3 regions of the Streptomyces sp. NPDC054047 genome follow, and region 2 is predicted to be linked to each of the others. Evidence: riboswitches for the same ligand, from Rfam matches in the RefSeq annotation. Region 2 holds a riboswitch; each other region holds the start of a gene.
The links. Region 2 has a riboswitch for cobalamin ahead of ACZ6ZP_RS02465 (ABC transporter substrate-binding protein). Riboswitches for the same ligand answer to the same signal wherever they lie in the genome.
Positions count from the first base shown of each region.

Region 1 (7,217 bases), on a different contig from region 2:
CGGGTTTGACGAGCCGTAGACCGGCGCGAACCCGAGCCGCTGGAGGCGCTGGTCGGCGACGCACTGCAGGTACTCGCGCATGGAGTCGGTGTTCATGCCGGGCAGGCCCTCACCGCACAGGTCGCGCGCGAACTGCAGCTCGGCCTCGACGGCCTCCTTGAGCATGTCGGTGACCTGCTGCTCCAGCGCGTCGTCGAAGAGCTCCGGCTCCTCCTTGCGGACGGTGTCGACGACGTCGAAGGCGAAGCTCATGTGCATCGTCTCGTCACGGAAGACCCAGTTCGTGCCGGTCGCCAGGCCGTGCAGCAGACCGCGCGAGCGGAACCAGTAGACGTAGGCGAAGGCACCGTAGAAGAAGAGCCCCTCGATGCACGCGGCGAAGCAGATCAGGTTCAGCAGGAAGCGGCGGCGGTCCGCCTTGCTCTCCAGGCGGTCCATCTTCTCGACGGAGTCCATCCAGCGGAAGCAGAACTCGGCCTTCTCGCGGATGGAGGGGATCTCCTCGACCGCGTCGAAGGCCGCCGCGCGGTCCTCCGGGTCGGGCAGATAGGTGTCGAGCAGCGTCAGATAGAACTGGACGTGCACGGCCTCCTCGAAGAGCTGACGGCTCAAGTAGAGCCGCGCCTCGGGGGAGTTGATGTGCTTGTAGAGCGTGAGCACGAGGTTGTTGGAGACGATCGAGTCGCCGGTCGCGAAGAACGCGACCAGGCGGCCGATCATGTGCTGCTCGCCGGGCGAGAGCTTGGCGAGGTCGGCGACGTCCGAGTGGAGGTCGACCTCCTCGACGGTCCAGGTGTTCTTGATCGCGTCCCGGTAGCGCTCGTAGAAGTCGGGGTAGCGCATGGGGCGCAGAGTCAGCTCGAAGCCCGGGTCGAGGAGGTTCTTCTCGGCGTTGGTGGTGGAGCTCATTACTGGCAGGCCTCGCAGGACTCGGGGTTTTCCAGGGAGCAGGCGACGGCGTCTTCGGCCGATGCCTGGGCGGGTACGGGGGCGGGCTCGGCGGCTTCGGTGCGGCCGGCCGCCGCGCGGGCGATGCGGGTCGCCGGGCGCGAGCGCAGGTAGTACGTGGTCTTCAGGCCCTGCTGCCAGGCGTACGCGTACATGGAGGAGAGCTTGCCGATGGTCGGCGTCTCCAGGAACAGGTTCAGGGACTGCGCCTGGTCCAGGAACGGCGTGCGCGCGGCGGCCATGTCGATCAGGCCGCGCTGCGGGATCTCCCACGCGGTGCGGTAGAGGTCGCGGACCTCGGCGGGGATCCAGCTGAAGCCCTGCACCGAGCCGTTGGCCTCGCGCAGCGCCTCGCGGGTCTGCGCGTCCCAGACGCCGAGCCGTTTGAGCTCCTGCACCAGGTAGGCGTTGACCTGGAGGAACTCGCCGGACAGCGTCTCGCGCTTGAAGAGGTTGGAGACCTGCGGCTCGATGCACTCGTACACGCCCGCGATGGACGCGATCGTGGCGGTCGGCGCGATGGCGAGGAGCAGCGAGTTGCGCATGCCGGTCACGGCGATGCGCTCGCGCAGCGCGGCCCAGCGCTCCGGCCAGGTCAGCTCGACGCCGTAGTGGTCGGGGTGCAGGACGCCGCGCGCGGTGCGGGTCTTCTCCCAGGCGGGCACCGGTCCGTTGCGCTCGGCGAGGGTCGCGGACGCCTCGTACGCGGCGAGCATGATCCGCTCGGCGATGCGCGTGGAGAGGGCGCGCGCGGCGGGGGAGTCGAAGGGCAGCTTCAGCTGGAAGAAGACGTCCTGCAGACCCATCGCGCCCAGGCCCACCGGACGCCACCGGGCGTTCGACCTGCCGGCCTGCTCGGTCGGGTAGAAGTTGATGTCGACGACGCGGTCGAGGAACGTGACGGCGGTGCGGACGGTCTCGTCGAGCCGCTCCCAGTCGATGTCGCCGGCGGCGGTGTCCACGAAGGCGCCGAGGTTCACCGAACCCAGGTTGCAGACGGCCGTCTCGCCGTCGTCCGTCACCTCCAGGATCTCCGTGCAGAGGTTGGAGGAGTGGACCGTGTGGCCGGGCTCCGCCGTCTGGTTGGCGGTGCGGTTGGCGGCGTCCTTGAACGTCATCCAGCCGTTGCCGGTCTGCGCCAGGGTGCGCATCATCCGGCCGTAGAGGTCACGGGCGGGGATGGTCTTGCGGGCGAGCCCGGCGGCCTCGGCCTTGCGGTAGGCGGCGTCGAACTCCTCGCCCCACAGGTCGACGAGCTCGGGCACGTCGGCGGGCGAGAACAGCGACCAGTCCTGGCTCGCGGCGACCCGGCGCATGAACTCGTCCGGGATCCAGTGCGCGAGGTTGAGGTTGTGCGTGCGCCGCTGGTCCTCGCCCGTGTTGTCGCGCAGCTCCAGGAACTCCTCGATGTCGGAGTGCCAGGTCTCCAGGTAGACCGCGGCGGCGCCCTTGCGGCGGCCGCCCTGGTTCACGGCGGCGACGGAGGCGTCCAGGGTCTTGAGGAACGGCACGATGCCGTTGGAGTGGCCGTTCGTGCCGCGGATCAGCGAGCCGCGGGCGCGGATGCGGGAGAACGAGAGGCCGATGCCGCCCGCGTGCTTGGAGAGGCGCGCGACCTGGTGGTAGCGGTCGTAGATGGAGTCCAGCTCGTCCAGCGGGGAGTCGAGGAGGTAGCAGGAGGACATCTGCGGGTGCCGGGTGCCGGAGTTGAAGAGCGTCGGCGAGGACGGCAGGTAGTCCAGGCGGCTCATCAGGCGGTACAGCGCGGCGACTTCGTCCACCGAGCGCAGGCTGTCGTCTTCGGCGAGGCCGCTCGCGACGCGCAGCATGAAGTGCTGCGGGGTCTCGATGACGTGCCGGGTGATGGGGTGGCGAAGGAGATAGCGGCTGTGCAGGGTGCGCAGGCCGAAGTAGCCGAAGCGGAAGTCGGCGCCGTCCTCCAGGGCGGCCTCCACGAGACCGTCCAGGTGCTCGGCGTGGTCGGTGACGAACGCGGCGGTGCGGTCCGCGATCAGTCCCTCGCGGTGCCCCACGGCGACCGAGTCGGAGAAGGAGCGCACTCCCTGCGACGCGGCCTCGTCACGGATGCTGAGGCTGAGGAGCCTGGCCGCCAGCTGCGAGTACGTCGGGTCCTCGGAGATGAGCCCCGCGGCGGCCTCGGTCGCCAGCTCCCGCAGCTCCGCTGTGCTCTCTGCGTCCCCCCTGGCCGAGCGGCCGCGCAGCGCGGCGGCGGCGACTCTGCCGGGCTCGGCGTCGGGGAGATCGGCGGTGAGGTCGGTCAGGGTACGCAGCAGCGCGGTTCCTGGGCCGTCGGTGGTCTGCTGACCGCCGGTGGTCTGCGCTGACGCAGGTTCGGCTGGCGCGATGGTCACGGAGCACTCCCTCGCTCGGCTCGGAGCCTTGAGGAGGGCAGGAGTGACACACGGGGCGGCCGCCCAGGGCAGGGCCGCGCTCCGCGTCCACCAGCCCATTCCACGAGGCCCGGACGTCGTTGGCACCCGGACCGGTCGGAACGGGTGCGCTGTCGACAGGTCATCGGACTTGCGAGCACGACAAATGCGTACTCATACACCGTTGCGGGACAGTTCCGGACTTGCACCGGATTCCCCTGCGGCGACAGCGAGCACGAGCATACATCTTGTGCTGGCTCTGAGCCGCAGCCCCACATCTTGTGTCGGCGTGCGTATCCCCTAGGGTGGCGCCGAACTGATCGTCGAACAGGGGGAGACGGCGTGCGAGGACGGGGCGCGGGCTGCGCGGCGGTACTCCTGATGGTGCTCGCCGGGTGCGGCGAAGGTGAGGAACAGGTGCCCTCGGCGGCGGGTGTCGACGGCGACGTCGATCCCGGCAGGCGCTTCACGGGCGCCGAGCTGAAGTCGGCGCTGCTCCCGGCGAAGGCCACCGGCCCGCGGGCCAAGGCGACCGACGTCGGCACGGGCGGCTTCAACCGGGGCTACGGGGGCGGTGACTGGGGCGCCTGCGATCCCGGCGACGAGGCGAGTGCGGAGCTGTCCGGCATGCGGGGAGCCAGCGCCGGCCAGACGATTCTTCCCTTCCCCGGCGCGATCGCCGACGAAGGGGACCCCGTGCTCTCCCAGACCCTGGTCTCGATGCCGGACGCGCGGGCCGGGCGCCATGTCGAACTGCGCCGGCAACTCCACAAGGCGTGCCCCAGTGTCACCGTCGACACCGACGCGGCCCCGGTGGTGGAGCACCACGCGGTCGATGATCTGCCGGACCTCGGCGACGAGGCGATCCTCGAGAGCAAGCGGTACGAGGGGGGCGACGACCACGACGCGGAGACTCGGCACTACAAGGTCGAGGTACGGGTCGGCGGCGTGCTCGTCCTGGTGGACGCGGGCCCGCACAAGGACCGGGCGATCTCCTTGGCGACCAAGGCGGCGGCGCGGGTCCGGACGGAGCTCTACAAGGCCTCGTAGGGCGGTACGTACGACAGCGGGCCGCCGGATTTCTCCGGCGGCCCGCGTCACGTACGTACAAGAACAGGCCCGTACGAGAACAGGCTCAGTGCCCGCCCGGCGCCCCCACCGTGGCCGGCGGCAGCTCTTCCACGACGCCGGGGTCGCCCACGTCCGCGGTGTAGTCCCCGGGAGAGGTCTCGTCGATGCCGTCAGGGGCCTTCATGGCGCGCAGGACGAACGTCATGACCACCGTGACCACCACGTTCAGGACGAATGCCGTGAGTCCGATGTAGCCGATCTCGCCGATGCCGGGGATCTCGTCGGACGAGCCGCCGAAGTGCTTCTGCGTCGGCGACGCGACGCCGTACGCGGCGACCGTTCCGTAGACCATGCCGACCGCCCAGCCCGCGAGCAGCGCCCAGCGGTGGAACCACCGCGTGAACAGGCCGCCGACCAGCGCGGGCATGGTCTGCAGGATCCAGATGCCGCCCAGGAGCTGGAAGTTGATCGCGACCGTCTTGTCCATGGTGAGGACGAAGGCGAGCGCGCCGACCTTCACGAGCAGCGAGACCAGCTTGGAGACCTTGGTCTCCTGCGCCGGTGTCGCGTCCGGCTTGATGAAGTCCTTGTAGATGTTCCTGGTGAAGAGATTCGCGGCCGCGATGGACATGATGGCGGCCGGCACCAGGGCGCCGATGCCGATGGCCGCGAACGCGACGCCGGTGAACCAGTCGGGGAACATCGTCTCGAACAGCTGCGGGATCGCCAGCTGCCCGTTCTCCACCTTGACCCCGGCCGCGATCGCCATGAAGCCGAGCAGCGCGAGCAGGCCCAGCATCAGCGAGTAGAGCGGCAGGATCGTGGTGTTGCGGCGGATCACGTTGCGGCTCTTGGAGGAGAGCGTCGCCGTGATCGAGTGCGGGTACATGAACAGCGCGAGCGCGGAGCCGAGCGCGAGCGTGGCGTAGGTCCACTGTCCGCCGGCGCCGGGTGCCAGGCCCGCGACGGGCTTGCCCGCCGCCTCGTTGGTCGCCGAGAACTTCTCGTTCGCCGCCTGGAAGATCTCGTCGAAGCCGCCGAGCTTGATCGGGATGTAGATGATCGCGACGGCGATGACGAGGTAGATCAGACCGTCCTTCACGAACGCGATCAGCGCGGGCGCGCGCAGACCCGACGAGTACGTGTACGCGGCGAGCACCGCGAACGCGATCAGGAGCGGCAGGTCCTTGATGAACCAGTTGGTGTCGGGACCGCCGCCGACGCCCATGACGTCGAGCACGGCCTGGATGCCGACCAGCTGGAGCGCGATGTACGGCATCGTGGCGAGGATGCCGGTGACCGCGACGGCCAGCGAGAGCCCCTTGGAGCCGAAGCGCCCGCGCACGAAGTCGGAGGTGGTCACGTATCCGTGCTTGTGCGAGACGGACCACAGGCGCGGCAGGAAGGTGAAGATCAGCGGGTAGACGAGGATCGTGTACGGAACGGCGAAGAAGCCGGCCGCGCCCGCCGCGTAGATCGCCGCCGGGACGGCGACGAAGGTGTACGCGGTGTAGAGGTCGCCGCCGAGCAGGAACCACGTGACCCAGGTGCCGAACGAGCGCCCTCCCAGGCCCCATTCGTCCAGGCTCTCGGTCTCGGCCTTGCGCCAGCGCGCGGCCAGGAAGCCCATCGCCGTGACGGCGGCGAAGAAGAAGATGAAGACGGCGAGGGCGATGCCGTTCACGCCGCCCGTGTCAGCTGCGAGCTCGTTCATCGGGTCGCACCCCCTTGGGCCTGCTCGGCCTTGCGGGCGCGCTGGTCACGCTGCCACAACTTGTAGGCGATCATGGTGAGAAGGGTGGATATGAGGACCCACAGCATCTGGTACCAGTAGAAGAACGGGATGCCGATGAAGGTCGGTTCGACCTTCGCGTAGGAGCTCACCCAGAGCATCGCCACGAACGGCGCGACGAGACAGAGGGCAATGACCACGCGGACCGGCGTGACCACCGGTCTGCTCACTTCAGGCGCATCTGACACTTCGCGGCTCCGCTCCCTCGCTTATCCCACCTTTAACGTGCGGGAAATCTAAGCGAGAGTATTGATCTATGGAACCCCCGTCCGGATACCGGACGGGTATCGGACAGGTCGATGTGCCTGCTCAGCGCGGGATCGGCACGGAATCCGCACGGGTCAGCAGCAGCGGAACCCCTGCCTGGGGTCGGACTCCTGCTGATCCGTCCGCATTCGCTCGAACTCCCTCCGGGAGGGGACGGATGCCCCGGGATGCGTCTTGCGCGTGTGGGCGACATAGCGGTCGTACGCGGACTCGTCGGTCAACTCCCGTGCGTACCACCGCACCCAGCGCAGCCCGCGCAGCACCCACGTCATGACGGGACCTGCGCGTCGTCGGAAGCCCTGGCCTCGGCCGCCGCCAGTTCCGCCTTCTCCTCCTGTGTCGCGATGAGCCCGGCCGGTGCGGTCAGCTTCGACTCCACGTACTCCGCCTCGCTCAGCTTCGAGGACTGCGGGTTGCGGATGTGCTTCACGCAGATGCGGGCCGCGTCCGCGATCACGACGACGATGAGCAGGGCGAGCGCGGCCGAGAGGACGCCGTCCACCGTGGAGTTGGTGACGACGGTGTGCATGTCGTCCATGGACTTGGCGGGCGGCAGGATCTTGCCGTCGTCGATGGCGTCCTGGTAGATCGAGCGCTGCTTGAAGAAGCCCACGCGCGGGTCGCTGGAGAAGACCTTCTGCCAGCTGGCGGTCAGGGTCACCGTGGCGTCCCAGGCGAGCGGGATGCCGGTGATCCAGGCCCACTTGAGGCGTCCGGACTTCACCAGGAGCGTGGTGCAGACGGCGAGC
Region 1 covers NZ_JBVJKV010000008.1:200,193-207,409, forward strand. The annotation lists gene ACZ6ZP_RS27565 (ribonucleotide-diphosphate reductase subunit beta) at 1-909, opposite strand, end outside; gene ACZ6ZP_RS27570 (ribonucleoside-diphosphate reductase subunit alpha) at 909-3,320, opposite strand; cobalamin riboswitch at 3,458-3,581, opposite strand; gene ACZ6ZP_RS27575 (hypothetical protein) at 3,681-4,388, shown strand; gene mctP (monocarboxylate uptake permease MctP) at 4,474-6,123, opposite strand; gene ACZ6ZP_RS27585 (DUF3311 domain-containing protein) at 6,120-6,389, opposite strand; gene ACZ6ZP_RS27590 (YbdD/YjiX family protein) at 6,543-6,740, opposite strand; gene ACZ6ZP_RS27595 (carbon starvation CstA family protein) at 6,737-7,217, opposite strand, start outside.
Region 1: linked by a shared signal. The riboswitch ahead of ACZ6ZP_RS27570 (ribonucleoside-diphosphate reductase subunit alpha) and the one ahead of ACZ6ZP_RS02465 (ABC transporter substrate-binding protein) in region 2 are both predicted to bind cobalamin.

Region 2 (7,217 bases):
TCAGGGACGTCACCACCCCCACCGGCACCTCCTGCGGGTCCAGGACCGTGCGGGCCAGCGTGTCCACCCACACCAGGAACACCGCGCCCGCGAGCGCGGTGACCGGGAGCAGCCGCGCGTGCCCGGAGCCGACCAGGGCGCGGGCCGCGTGCGGCAGGACCAGGCCCACGAAGCCGATGGCGCCCGCGCTGCTGACCAGGGCCGCCGTCAGCAGGGCCGTGATGGAGAGCAGGATCAGCCGGGTACGGGCCACATGGACCCCCAGCGTCGCCGCCGCGTCCTGGCCGAACACGAATGCGTCCAGGGTGCGGGCGTGCGCCAGGCAGACGGTGAGCGCGAGGACGAGGACCGCCCCGCACATCCAGACGTCCGTCCAGCCCACCCCGCTCAACGAGCCGAGCAGCCAGAACAGGACGCTCCGCGTCGTCTCCGCGTCGCCCGACGTCAGGATCACGAACGAGGTGAGCGCGGAGAAGAGCTGCATCGCCGCCACCCCTGACAGCACCACTCGGTCGGTGCTTCCGCCCAGGGTGTGGCTGAGCAGCAGGACGAGGGCGAACGAGACCACGGCGCCCACGAAGGCGCCCGCCGAGATCGACACCACTCCCCCGCCGACCCCCAGGACGACGATCGCGACCGCGCCCGTGGAGGCCCCCGAGGAGACGCCGAGCACGAAGGGGTCGGCGAGCGGGTTGCGCAGGAGGGACTGGAGGACCGTCCCGCAGACCGCGAGGCCCGCGCCGCAGACCGCCGCGAGCAGCGTGCGCGGCATGCGCAGGTTCCAGACGATGCCGTCCCGGATGGGCGTCAGCGTCGCCTCGCCCCAGCCGAGGTGGGCCGCCACCGCCGACCACACGTCCGGTACGGAGATGTCGGCGGGGCCGATGGTGACGGCCACCGCCACGGAGAGGGCCAGGGCGGCGAGGCCCGCCGTCCAGAGCAGGGTCTGCCGTATGCCGCCCGGGAGGGCTCGCGTCACTTGGCGAGCCCGAACTCGCGCAAGGCGTCGGCTACTTGCTCCACGCCGTCCACCGTGCGGATCGTCGGGTTCATGGCCTGGCCGCTCAGCAGCACGTACCGCTTCTTCTTCACGGCGGTCAGGTTCTTGGTGACCGGGTTGGACTCCAGGAACGCGATCTTCTTCTTCGCGCTCTCCGCGGTCTGCGACCTGCGGGTGAGGTCGCCGATGACCAGGACGTCCGGGTCGCGGTCGGCCACCGTCTCCCAGTTGATCTGGGGCCACTCGTCGCGGGTGTCGTCGAAGACGTTCTTCGCGCCGAGCTCGCGGGTGATGATGCCCGGCGCTCCGCAGCAGCCCGCGATGTAGGGGGCGTCGGAATTGGCGAACCAGTAGAGGAGCGAGGCGTCGGAGGCGTCCATCGCCTTGGTCGCCTTCGCCACCCGGTCCTTGAGCCGCGCGATCAGGCGTTCGCCGCGCTTCTCGACGCCGAACGCCTTGGACAGGTCGCGCACCTCGCCGTAGACCGTGTCCATGGTCAGCGTCTTGTCGCGGCGGCCGTCGCCGTCGCCGCTGTTGTCCTTGCCCGCGCAGTCGGAGGGCGAGACATAGGCGGGTACGCCGAGCTCGGCGAACTTGGCGCGGTCGGCGACGCCGCCCTTGCTGACCGTCGCCTCGAAGGACGCGGTGACGAAGTCCGGTTCCTGGGCGAGGACCTTCTCGAAGGAGGGGTAGCTGTCGGCGAGCCGCTCGACCTTGGCGTTGTCCTTCTCCAGGCCCTCCAGGACCGGGTCCGTCCAGGTCCCGGTGCCGGCCATGCGGTCCGCGAGGCCGAGGGAGAGCAGGATCTCGGTGGAGCCCTGGTCGAGGGAGACCGCCCGCTGCGGCGGCGCCTTGATCTCCGCCTTCTTTCCGCAGGAGGTCAGGGTCAGTGGGTAGCCGGCGGCCTTCTCGTCCGAGGTGGAGGCCGACGAGCCGGAGCCGCCGCAGGAGGTCAGCGTGGCCGAAAGGGCGACGCCGAGGAGAAGGGGCATACGTACACGACGGGCTGTGGAGGACACACGATCCCTTGAGTCTCACGGCTCATACGCGGAGCCTGGCCTGCTTCGTCACCTCCGCCGCCCGGTGCGCGGGCGAAGGTGCCAGCAGGTCTTCGGACTCGGGGATCGGCCGTGCGGGGCGCCTTCCCAGGCGTCCGTGGACGCCCAGTGGCCGTGGCCCCGCCCGTTCCCCCTCACCGCTGCGCGTCAGTTCCGGATTCGCACCGGATTCCCTGGCCCTGGTGTGGGTTGACTGGCGCTCGCAAGCTATCACGCAGGGTCAGGACGGCTGACCGGGCCTCGGTGCGCCGCGGTAGGTGCCGAAGGACCATTTGTTGCCCTCGGGGTCGGCGATCGCGAACTCCCTGCTGCCGTACGGCTGGTCCTCGATCTCGCGGACGATCTCGACCCCGGCGGTGCTGAGCCGCTGGTAGAGGTCGTCCACGTGGTCGGTGACGACATACGCGCCGAAGGTGCCCGGTTTCAGGCACCAGCCCTGGGACTTCTCGTCGTACGAGCCGAGCATGATCGCGCCGCCCTCGGGCCAGTCGAGCTCGGCGTGGGCCACGCGGTCGCCGTCCTCGTAGACGGCGGTGCGCAGGAAGCCGACGGTGCCGACCAGGAAGTCGATCAGGGCGGGGGCATCGTGGGCCTGGAGCGTCGGCCAGACGTCGGGCGCGCGCCCGGCGGAGGTGGACTGGGGCTGCTGTTGCTTCTCGGTGGTGTTCATGGCTCCTACTCTTCGCCTCCGCCATGGCTCCCGGCTTGGATATTCCGGCACTCTTCGGCCAGCCAGCCGCTGGGGCTGACGCCGGTGTACTGCCGGAAGTCCCGCACCAGGTGGGAGTGGTCGTAGTAGCCGCAGTCGGCGGCGACACGGGCCAGGTCGGGGGCGGCGCCCGCGGCGACGAGGCGTACGACGGCGTTGCGTGCGCGCTGGAAGCGCATCAGGCGGCCCGCCTGCTTGGGGCTCAGGCCCGTCTCGGCGCGGAAGAGCGTGGTCAGGCGGCGTTCGCTGAGCGCGACGTGCCGGGAGAGGCCGTGCAGGGTGCCGACGCCCCGGTGCCGGGCCAGCCAGGCCCAGGCCTCGGCGACCTCGGGGCGTACGGTTCCGCCGGATTCCTCGGCCGCGCGCTGCCTCAAGTAGGCCGACAGGAAGGCGAATCGCTCCTCCCAGCCGCCCTGCTCGCACAGCATCTCCCGTACGTCGGCGGCGCTGCGGCCCATCACCTCAGCGCCGGGCGTCACCAGCTCGTCCGCGAGCTCCGACGCCGGTACGCCGAACAGGGCGCGGGCGGCGAGCGGGTGCACGGCGAGCTGGATGCCCGCCTCGTGCTCGGGCCGCACGACGTAGGCCGGGGACTGGTGCAGGCCGCCCAGGACGATGTCCGTGCGGTCGGCGTCGGGGCCGCCCGCCTGCTCGGGGCTCGCGCCGCTGACGACGGGGCCGTCCAGCGAGAAGATCAGCGTCAGGTACGGGGACGGCAGGCCGCGGTGCAGGCCCGGCCGCTCCCCCTCGGTGCGGTAACCGACGGCGGACACCACCATGCCGTCGAGCCGCGGAGCGGCCCGCACGAACTCCGGGGAGACGGTCTCCATGCCTTCCAGTATGCGATGGGCGGGCCCGAGAGGCAGGCCCCGAGGCCCGGCGAACGTCCGATGCGGCTACCCGCGCAGATGCGTCCCATGCCCCCTGCGTCCGGTGATGTCGATCATGGGAATCCGCGGTCCGACCTCATACGATGACCCGCCGCTCCGGACGGGGCGCAGACCGCTCTCAGGGGGCACAGAAACATGGCAGTAAAGGCAAAGAGCAAGCTGGCCGTACTCGGCACGGCGGGCGCGCTCACCGCGGCCGTCCTGGCGGGGACGGCGCTCTGGCCCAGCACGGACGCGACGGCCGCGGACGCCTCCGCGCGGAGCACGAGGACCGCGGCCGAGCTGAAGCACTGGCCCGAGCCGGTCGCGAAGAAGCTGGGCAAGGTCATCGCGGAGAACGGCCACAAGGGCGCGTACGCCGTCTTCGACGCGGACAACACGACGTACCGCAACGACCTGGAGGAGTCCCTCCTGCCCTTCCTGGAGATGAAGGGGGTGCTGACCCGCAAGTCGATGGACCCGTCGCTGAAGATCATCCCCTTCAAGGACACGGCGAAGCACAAGGAGAGCCTCTACAGCTACTACAACCGGCTGTGCGAGGTCGACGACCAGGTCTGCTACCCGTGGGCCGCGCAGATCTTCTCCGGCTTCACACTCAAGCAGCTCAAGGGGTACGTCGACGAGCTCCTCGCCCACGACAAGCCGATCCCCGCCGAGTACTACGAGGACGGGAAGCTGACCAGGACCGAGGTCGAGGCGCCGGAGTTCTTCACCGGCATGCAGGAGCTCTACAAGTCTCTGCGCAAGCACGGCATCGAGGTCTACGTGGTGAGCGCGGCCAGCGAGGACCTGGTGCGCATGGTCCTTGCCGACCCCAAGTACGGCTACGCCGTGAAGCCCGAGAACGTCATCGGCGTCGGGCTGCAGCTCAAGGACCGCAAGACGGGCGAGGTCACCAGCTCCCGCAAGGAGATCGCGGAGGGCCGCTTCGACGAGAAGAAGCTGGCGGGGCGTGAGCTGACGCCGAACCTGTGGGCGCCGCTGACCTGGTTCCAGGGCAAGCCCGCGGCCATCAACACGTACATCGACGAGTGGAAGAAGCCCGTCCTGGTGGCCGGCGACACCCCGGCGAGCGACGGTCCGATGCTGTTCCACTCGGCAGACGTGGAGCACGGCGGGGCGCGGGTCTGGGTCAACCGCAAGGACTCGTACATGAAGCAGCTGGACGGCATGAAGCGGAAGAACGCCGACCGGCAGCGGGAGCTGGGCCAGAAGGTGACCGCGGACAAGCGGTGGCTGACGGTGGTCCCGGACGAGATCCGCTAGTCGTCGTCCCGGCCTCCGGCGTCCACGACGCCGGAGGCGATCGCCTCGGTCAGTGCCGCGTGGTCCTGGGCGTTCTGCGCGGCGTAGCGCAGCGCGAAGTCCGCTATCGCACGGTCGAACGTGTCGGAGCCGCCCAGGTAGGCGGCGATGGCTATGCGGTCGCCGGAGCGTGCGTGGGCGCGGGCCAGGGCGGTGCCGCAGAGCCGGGCGTAGGAGCGCAGCTCCGCGGCGGACATGGCCTCGACGTCCGCCGAGCCCTTCATGTCGCGCAGCTGGCGCCAGTAGAAGGCGCGGCCCTGGGGGCCCGTCATCCAGCCGAGGAAGATGTCGCTCGCCGCCTGGAGGAGGCGCTGGCCCGCGACGACGCGGTGGCCGGGGTGGACGTACGGTCCCGGCGGCAGGTGCTCCTCAAGGACCGAGCGGACCGCCTCCTTGATCTGGAGGAAGAGCGGGTCGTCGGCGTCGCGTCCGGCGAGGAGCACGATGAAGCAGCGGGTGCCGACGCTGCCCACGCCCACCACTTTCCGCGCCGCGTCCACGAAGTGGTAGCGGTCCAGGAGGAGTCGGCGCTCCTCGGAGAGCGTGGAGCGGTAGTCGCCGAAGATCTTGCGTACGGCCGCGAGGTCCGGGGCGCCCGCCGGTTCCAGGAGCGGCGGGTCGTGGATGATGCGGCGCACCCCGTCCACCTCTTCCGTCAGCTTGCCCAGCGCGTGCAGGCTCGTGCGGCGGCGGGCCCGGTCCAGGGTGCCCGCCGCGCGCTTGCGGTGGCGGGTGGAGCGGACGAGGGACAACAGGTCGTGCGCGTCGATGCGTTCGTACCAGACCTCCAGCTCGCCGAGGCCCGCGAGACGGCGCATCGACGTGCGGTACGCGGCCACCGCGGCGAGGCACGCGTCACGTCCCCCGTTCTCCGGGTGGCCGTTGTCGCGGGAGGCGACGGCGATGCTCGCTGCCAGACGTTTGACGTCCCACTCGAAGGGCCCCGGGCAGGTCTCGTCGAAGTCGTTGAGGTCGAAGAGCAGGGTGCGTTCCGGCGAGGCGAACAGGCCGAAGTTCAACAGGTGGGCGTCGCCGCAGAGTTGGACCGTGAGCCCGGTGTTCCACTGGACGGCGAGGTCCCCCGCCATGACGGCGGCGGCCCCCCGCAGGAAGGCGAAGGGCGAGGCCGCCATACGGGCGTACCGGATGGGCAGCAACTCCTGGACGCGGTCCGCGCCCTGCTGTTCGAGGACGGCCACCGGGTCGGCGCGGTCGGCGGAGGGTATCCAGGCCCCGTGCGAGGAGCGGGAGGCGCGCTTGCGGGCCGCCTTGCCCTGCTGGGCACGATCGTCCGGAGTGGTCATCGCCCCTCTCCCCTCTCCGTCGGCGGCTCCCGGCATCAGCCTCCCCTCAGGAGCAGCCAATGCCGCCACCGGCGCGTACGCATGCCGGGTACGCCGAACGGGTGAACGGGCCCCGGCGCTTGTGGACCTCAGCTTCCGCCCGCGACCGCCCATGCCGCCACCTTCTCGGCCAGCGCACCGCCCGCCCGGGTCCACGCGAAGTGGTCCAGAGGGCCGCCCGCCTCCTGGGTGGAGTACCGCAGGCGTGTGACGCGGGCAGCGGGCGCCTTGCCGACGAGGTGGTCGAGGGCGGGTGCGGGGGCCCAGGTGTCGCCCTCCACAAAGACCGCGAGGACGGGCAGGCCGAGGGTGCGCAGGGCCGCCTCGTAGTCGTGCGGGGAGCCGGGGGACGAGTAGCGGCCCGTACGTCCCTGGCGTGCCCAGTCGCGCATGACGCCCTTGGGCTGGTTGCCGCCGAAGCCGAGCTTGGTGCCGGGCCACCGGCCGAGCATCGTGGACGTCGCCGCGGCGAGCAGCTGGCCGATGAGCAGCGCGGGTCCGCGCAGGGGGCCGTACGCGCGGAACCAGACGGAGCCGGACGCGACGAGGGCGACTCCGTCGACTCCGGGGCCGATTCCCAACGAGGCGTGGACGAGAGCCAGTTGGCCGCCCATGCTGTGGCCGAGGAGGTACAGCGGGGGCTCCGGGCCCAGTTCGGCGCGTATCGCGTCGACGATCGCGACGAGGTCCTGCTCGACGATCGTGCGGTAGCCGTGGTCGGCGGCGTCCGCGTCCGTGACGCGCAGGGTGCTCTCGCCCTGCCCGCGCATGTCCACGGTCAGGGCGGTGAGCCCCTGCGCGTGCAACTGCCGTGCGAACGCGCGGTAGTAGCGGGCCGGGGTGCCCATGGCGGGCAGGATCAGGACGGCCGGCGCGGGGCCGGGCGAGGTCTCGCCCGGCCGCAGGCCGCGG
Region 2 covers NZ_JBVJKV010000001.1:526,847-534,063, forward strand. The annotation lists gene ACZ6ZP_RS02460 (FecCD family ABC transporter permease) at 1-979, opposite strand, end outside; gene ACZ6ZP_RS02465 (ABC transporter substrate-binding protein) at 976-1,992, opposite strand; cobalamin riboswitch at 2,086-2,271, opposite strand; gene ACZ6ZP_RS02470 (VOC family protein) at 2,279-2,728, opposite strand; gene ACZ6ZP_RS02475 (AraC family transcriptional regulator) at 2,734-3,597, opposite strand; gene ACZ6ZP_RS02480 (HAD family hydrolase) at 3,793-4,923, shown strand; gene ACZ6ZP_RS02485 (DUF2252 domain-containing protein) at 4,920-6,266, opposite strand; gene ACZ6ZP_RS02490 (alpha/beta hydrolase family protein) at 6,395-7,217, opposite strand, start outside.

Region 3 (7,217 bases), on a different contig from region 2:
GGTCGTGCTCAGCGGCTGCGTGCTGCGGATCGCCGGTTTCGCCTGGCTCGGGTACGCGCAACAAACCTGGTCGGTCATCGGGGCGGTCCTCCTGATCGGGTTCGCCGCCGCCCTGTTCTCCCCCGCCGTGGAATCCGAGGTCGCCCGGCAGGCCGTCCTCTGGGAGGAGGAGGGCCGCGGCCCTCGGACCCGCGTCCTGGCCCTGCTCACCGTGGCGGGCCAGGCCGGTGCGTTCCTCGGTCCGCTCCTCGGCGCGCTGTTGCTGTCCGTGGACTTCCGCACCGTGTGCCTGGCCGGGGCCGGGGTCTTCGTCCTCGTCCTGGCCGGGCACCTGTGGCTGCTGCCCCAGCGCATCCCCGGGCGGGAGCGGATCCGCGTACGAGGAGGCGTGGGCGAGATGCTGCGCAACCGGCGTTTCCTGGCGGTGTGCGGGGCGTACGGCGCCTATCTCCTGGCGTACAACCAGCTCTATCTCGCCCTCCCGGCCGAGGTGGAGCGCACGGCGGGGTCACAGGCGCCGCTTGCCTGGCTCTTCGCCCTCTCCTCGATCCTGGTGGTGACCACGCAGCTGCCGGTCACCCACTGGGCCGCGGGCCGGCTCGACCAGCGGCGCTCCATGGCCGCCGGGCTCGTGCTCATCTCCGTCGGGTTCGCCGTCGTGGCCCTCGCGCGGCCTGCCGCCTGGACGGGTGCGGCCGGGCTGCTGCCCGCCGCCGGGTTCGTGGTCCTGCTCACGCTCGGGCAGATGCTGGTCGCCCCGGCCGCGCGCGCCTGGGTCCCCGATCTCACGCGTGACGGCAGGCTCGGCCTGTACACCGGCGCCATGTCCTCGGTGTCCGGTCTGATCGTCCTCGCGGGCAGCGCCGCGACCGGCTCGCTCCTGGACGCGGGACTGCCGCCCTGGGTGCCGTGGCTCGCGCTCGCCGTGGTCCCGCTGCTGGCCGTGGCGCTCCTGCCCGGCCGCACCCCGGCCCCGGCCCGGTCAGCCGGCTGACGCGCCGGGCATCGCCGGAGCCGTGAGGGCCGCCAACTCCTCGGGGGTGCGCGGCCCTTCGCCCGCCCCGGCCAGCAGGCCCTTGGTCCGCAGCAGCTCCGCGACGGCGATCCCCCACGGCAGGCGAAGGCCCGCCTGTGCCAGGAGGTCGCGGTGGGCCAGCATCTCCGCGACCGGCCCCGTGCGCACTCCCGAGGGGGTGAGCAGCGCCGCGTCGTCCGCCCAGCGCAGGGCCAGGTCCACGTCATGGGTGGCCATGACCACCGTCGTCCCTGCGTCCCGCAGGCCTTGCAGCGTGGTCAGGAGGCGTTCCTGTCCGTCGGGGTCGAGCCCGGCGGTCGGCTCGTCGAGGATCAGTACGCGCGGACGCATCGCCACGGCTCCGGCGATGGCCGTCCGCTTGCGCTGGCCGTAGGAGAGCAGATGGGTGGGGCGGTCCGCCAGGGCGCTGATGTCCAGCGCGGTCAGCGCCTCGGCGACCCGTGCCCGCACCTCGGCATCGGACAGCCCCAGGTTGAGCGGCCCGAAGGACACGTCCTGCTCGACCGAGGCGGCGAACAACTGGTCGTCCGGGTCCTGGACGACCAGCTGAACGGTGGTGCGCAGCCGGGTCAGGCCCTTGCGGTCGTACGTCACGGGCGTGCCCCCGAGCGTCAATCCGCCCCGGTCCGGGCGCAGTCCGCCGCTGAGCAGCCGCATGAGGGTGGTCTTGCCGCTGCCGTTGCGCCCGAGCAGCGCGAGAGCGCGCCCCTCGGTGACATCGAAGTCCAGGCCGCTGAGCACGGTGGGCCCGTCCTCGTAGGCGTAGGAGGCGGCGCGCAGAGCGACCAAGGACTCGCCCGGTTCGCGAGGAGCGCTCGGCTCGCTCATGGAAGAAGCCTTTCCAGTACGAGGGTGAGGGCCACCAGGCCCGTGAGGAGTACCGCGCTGACGGCCACGAAGCCGCGGGAGATCCGGGCGTCGGGCACGAGCACCCGCAGCGTCCCGTCGTAGCCGCGCCCGGCGAGCCCCGCCTGCAGCCGGCCCGCCCGGTCGAAGGCGCGCACGAACGCGGTGGCGCCGAGGCCGCCCAGCGAACGCCAGGTGGCGGCCCGGGTGGTGTGGCCCAGGCGCGCGGCCTGCGCCTGCCGGATCCTGCTCATGGAGTCCAGGAGCAGGAAGCTCATGCGGTACATGACGAGGGCCACGTCCACGACCGGCGCCGGTACGCCCGCCTTCACCAGGCGGGGCAGCAGGTCCGACATGGGCGTGGTGAAGGCGAAGAGCAGGACGCCGAGCGAGGCCGCCGACGTGCGCAGGAGCAGACCGCCCGCGCGTGCGGGGCCGCCGTCGGCGAGCGTGACGAACCCTTCGGGGCCGCCGAGTTGCACGATCAGGGTCAGGGCGCCGGTGACGCAGAAGCCGAGCGGCACGCGGTAGGCGCGCCACAGTTTGCGCGGCGGCACACCGGCGGGCCCGAGCAGTACGGCGAGCGCGGCGACCAGGACCAGGGCGGCACCCGGCCAGGGCGGCAGAGAGACGGCGAGGACGGTGAAACCGAGGCCGAGCACGGCCTTGTCCACGGGGTGGCGGCGGCGCCAGCGACTGCTGTGCGCCGCCGCGTCGATGGGCAGCACGCGGGGTCAGACCTGCTCGGTCTCGGCCCGGGCGCTCTCCCCGTCGGCGGTCCGCTCCGTGGCGGCCTTCCCGGCTGTGGCGGCCTTCTCGGCTGTGGCGGCCTTCTCGGCCAGTGCGAGCTCGGCGCCCTGGCGGCGTCCCTTGCGCAGACCGAAGTAGTACGCGAGGACGCCCGCGCCCAGCGCCGCCTGAAGGGCGAAGAGCGCGGACTCGATCTCCCCGGAGGGGGGTTCGTACAGCGGCGAGAACCAGGGTTCGTAGTCCGGCTCGATCTCGGTGATCGCGGTCTCGGCCTGGGCGTCGGCCCCGGCGAACGGCTCCTTCTCGTCGTCGCCGAGACCGAGCGCCAGCGGCAGCACGGCGAGCGCGGCGACGATGAGGAGGAGCAGAGTGTTGATCTTCGCGTTGCGGCTCATCAGGCGCTGGCCCCCGTCTCCGTCTGCTTCTCCGTCGTCACGTTCTTCTCTGCCGTCACGTTCTTCTCTGCGGTCACGGCCGCTGACGACTTGCCCCGCAGCAGGACGCCGAGCCGCGTGAGCTCGCCCTTGCTCGACTGCACGAGCAGCCGCATCACCACGACGGTGAGCAGGCCCTCGCTGACGGCCAGCGGGATCTGGGTGACGGCGAAGATGCCGCCGAACTTGCCCAGGGCGCCGAGGAATCCGCTGCTCGGGTCGGGGAACGCCAGGGCCAGCTGGACGCTGGTGACGCAGTACGTGGACAGGTCGGCGACGAAGGCGCCGAAGAACACGGCGACCATGAGCGGCACGTCGTACCGCTTCAGGAGGCTGTAGACGGCGTATCCGGCCCATGGCCCGACGATCGCCATGGAGAACACGTTGGCGCCGAGCGTGGTGAGCCCGCCGTGGGCCAGCAGCAGCGCCTGGAACAGCAGCGTGATGGTGCCGAGGACCGCCATGATCGGCGGCCGGAACAGGATCGCGCCGAGGCCCGTGCCCGTCGGGTGCGAGCAACTGCCCGTGACGGAGGGGATCTTCAGTGCGGAAAGGACGAAAGTGAAGGCGCCGGATGCGCCCAGGAGCAGGGTGCTCTCCGGGTGCTCCTTGACCTCACGCGTCAGGGAGCGGACTCCGTGGACGACGAACGGCGCGGACGCTACGCCCCAGGCGATCGCGTGCGCCGGCGGGAGGAAACCCTCGGCTATGTGCATGGCTAAGCAGACCCTCTCCAGCACCTCGTGGATGGACAACGCGCCTTGGCCGGTCTCCTGGCTGACGGGTCGTACCGACCGGACTCCGCCTTCCCGGGTGCGTGAGCACCCAGTGGCTGCCGCGAGGGCTGGAGCCGGACTTCCCGATCACAGTGGCGAGGGCCGCACCGGCATCACACCGGATTTCCCGAGCACCAAGGCGTGGTGACCCTAGTGCTCGATCGAGCCTCCTGACAACTTGCGGGACCGCCCCGGCTGTGGCACGCGCGAGCGCACACGACCAGGGCGTACGCCCCTGGTCAGCCCATGTGCCTCGGCCGTGCGCGCCCCGTACGCGCGAGGTTCAGGAGGGGCGGGGCCATCGATCGCGCGAGGGTCCTGGAGCTGATGGCGGACCGCCCCGCCGCCGTGTCTCACCTCACGGTCCGGAATGTGATCAGTACTGCCCAAGAGGCCGGACCACCCCTTAGCCTGACCGGTGCAGCTGGTTCGCCCTGTCCGCCAGGCAGGAGCGTCGTAAGAGGGAACCCGGTGGGAATCCGGGACTGCCCCGCAGCGGTGAGTGGGAACGACCGCCGTCATGAGCACTGGATCCGAGCGCGGATCCGGGAAGCGACGGCCAGTAGGAACTTGTTTCGGCAGGTGTGCCCGCGAGTCCGAAGACCTGCCCGTTGCCCGTACGTGACCCCTCACGTGCGGACATCCCGGTGACCTCGTGGGCGGGTCGGCGTCGGATCAGGTGGAGCAGCCGCAGGCGCGCGTTCGGTCCATCCAGTCCGTCATCCCTTCGCGTCCGTGTCCCGTCCCCGGGATGCTCAGGAGTCATCTCGCGAAGGAGATTTCCGTGACAGCGAAGTCCGCAGCCGCGGCAGCACGGTCCACCGTGTACGGCTACCCCCGCCAGGGCCCCGACCGGGAACTGAAGAAGGCCGTCGAGGGGTACTGGAAGGGCCGCGTCACCGCCGACGCCCTCCGGGACACCGCGGCGCAGCTGCGCCGGTCCACCTGGCGGCATCTGGCCGACGCCGGCATCGACGAAGTGCCGACCGGCGACTTCTCGTACTACGACCACGTCCTGGACACCAGCGTCATGGTCGGCGCGGTCCCCCAGCGGCACCGCGAGGCCGTCGACACCGATCCGCTCGACGGATACTTCGCGATGGCCCGCGGCACCCAGGACGTGGCGCCGCTGGAGATGACCAAGTGGTTCGACACCAACTACCACTACCTCGTACCGGAGCTGGGCCCGGACACCGTCTTCACCGCCGACTCGGCCAAGCAGGTCGCCGAGCTGAAGGAGGCGATCGCGCTCGGCCTCGCGGCCCGCCCGGTCCTCGTCGGCCCGGTCACCTATCTGCTGCTCGCCAAGCCCGCGCCCGGCGTGGCCGCCGGCTTCGAGCCGCTCACCCTCCTGGACCGTCTGCTTCCCGTGTACGCCGAGGTCCTCGCCGACCTGCGCGCCGCGGGCGCCGAGTGGGTGCAGCTCGACGAGCCCGCCCTGGTCCAGGACCGCACCCCGGCCGAACTCAACGCCGCCGCGCGCGCCTACCGCGACCTGGGCGCCCTCACCGACCGCCCGAAGCTCCTGGTCGGCTCCTACTTCGGCAGGCTCGGCGAGGCGCTTCCGGTGCTCGCCAAGGCACCGGTCGACGGCCTCGCCCTGGACTTCACCGAGGCCGCCGCCAGCCAGCTCCAGGACCTCGCCGCCGTCGGCGGTCTGCCCGGCAAGCGTCTTGTCGCGGGCGTCGTCAACGGCCGCAACATCTGGATCAACGACCTGGAGAAGTCGCTGTCCACCCTGGGCACGCTCCTGGGCCTCGCCGACCGGGTCGACGTCTCCGCGTCCTGCTCCCTGCTGCACGTCCCGCTGGACTCCACCGCCGAGCGGGACATCGACCCGCAGATCGCCCGCTGGCTGGCCTTCGCCCACCAGAAGACCGCCGAGATCGCCACCCTTGCCCGCGGCCTGGCACAGGGCACGGGCGCCATCGCGGCCGAACTGTCGGCCAACCGCGCCGACTTGGCGTCCCGCTCGGGCTCCGCCCTCACCCACGACCCGGCCGTACGCTCCCGCGTCGCCGCCGTCACCGAAACCGACGCCCGCCGCGCACATGCCTACCCGGAGCGGGCGGCGGCCCAGCGGACGCGGCTGGGCCTGCCGCAGCTGCCCACGACCACCATCGGCTCGTTCCCGCAGACCGCCGAACTGCGCACGGCACGGGCCGACTTGCGTGCGGGACGTATCGACACCGCCGGGTACGAGGAGCGCATCAAGAACGAGATCCGCGAGGTCCTGGCCTTCCAGGAGAAGGCGGGCATCGACGTCCTGGTGCACGGCGAGCCCGAACGCAACGACATGGTGCAGTACTTCGCCGAGCAGCTCACCGGCTACCTCGCCACACAACACGGCTGGGTCCAGTCCTACGGCACCCGCTATGTGCGCCCGCCGGTCCTGGCAGGGGACATCTCGCGGCCCGAGCCGATGACGGTGCGCTGGACCTCGTACGCCAACTCCCTCACCGACCGTCCCGTCAAGGGCATGCTCACCGGTCCCGTCACCATGCTCGCCTGGTCCTTCGTCCGCGACGACCAGCCGCTCGGCGACACCGCGCGCCAGGTCGCCCTCGCCCTGCGCGACGAGGTCGACGACCTGGAGACGGCGGGCACTTCGGTCATCCAGGTCGACGAGCCCGCACTGCGCGAGACCCTGCCGCTGCGCGCCGCCGAGCACCCCGCGTACCTGGAGTGGGCCACGGAGTCCTTCCGCCTCACCACCAGCGGCGTACGCCCGGACACCCAGATCCACACGCACATGTGCTACGCGGAGTTCGGCGACATCGTCCAGGCCATCGACGACCTCGACGCCGACGTCATCAGCCTGGAGGCCGCCCGCTCGCACATGCAGGTGGCCCGCGAACTGGCCGAGCACGGCTACCCGCGCGAGGCGGGTCCCGGCGTGTACGACATCCACTCCCCGCGCGTACCGAGCGCGCAGGAGGCGGCGGCCCTGCTGCGCAAGGGACTTGAGGCCATCCCCGCCGAACGGCTGTGGGTGAACCCGGACTGCGGTCTCAAGACCCGCGGCTGGCCCGAGACCCGGGCCTCCCTGGAGAACCTGGTCGCGGCGGCACGGGAGGTGAGGGCGGAACTGCCCGAGCGTCGCTGACCCGAACAAGCGGACCGGGGCGGCCATGTGGGGACGCATGGCCGCCCCGCCCGCCATGATGGACGCACTGGCCGTTCCGTCACGGAGCTGGGAGGCGACCGGTGCCCAGGGGGATGAGTTACGCGGACGCGGTGCGCCTGCTGGGCGGGGCGGACAGTCCCGCGCTCGTGGCCCTCGACCGGCTGACCGGCGGCGCGCTCCTGGTGGCCACCGGCGGCGGGTCCGCTCTGGCGTTGAGCCTGTTCGACGCCCGGGGCGAGCTGGCCCGC
Region 3 covers NZ_JBVJKV010000006.1:243,081-250,297, reverse strand. The annotation lists gene ACZ6ZP_RS23465 (MDR family MFS transporter) at 1-994, shown strand, start outside; gene ACZ6ZP_RS23460 (energy-coupling factor ABC transporter ATP-binding protein) at 983-1,864, opposite strand; gene cbiQ (cobalt ECF transporter T component CbiQ) at 1,861-2,610, opposite strand; gene ACZ6ZP_RS23450 (energy-coupling factor ABC transporter substrate-binding protein) at 2,617-3,027, opposite strand; gene ACZ6ZP_RS23445 (energy-coupling factor ABC transporter permease) at 3,027-3,782, opposite strand; cobalamin riboswitch at 3,813-3,996, opposite strand; cobalamin riboswitch at 4,251-4,468, shown strand; gene metE (5-methyltetrahydropteroyltriglutamate--homocysteine S-methyltransferase) at 4,627-6,948, shown strand; gene ACZ6ZP_RS23435 (NACHT domain-containing protein) at 7,050-7,217, shown strand, end outside.
Region 3: linked by a shared signal. The riboswitch ahead of ACZ6ZP_RS23445 (energy-coupling factor ABC transporter permease) and the one ahead of ACZ6ZP_RS02465 (ABC transporter substrate-binding protein) in region 2 are both predicted to bind cobalamin.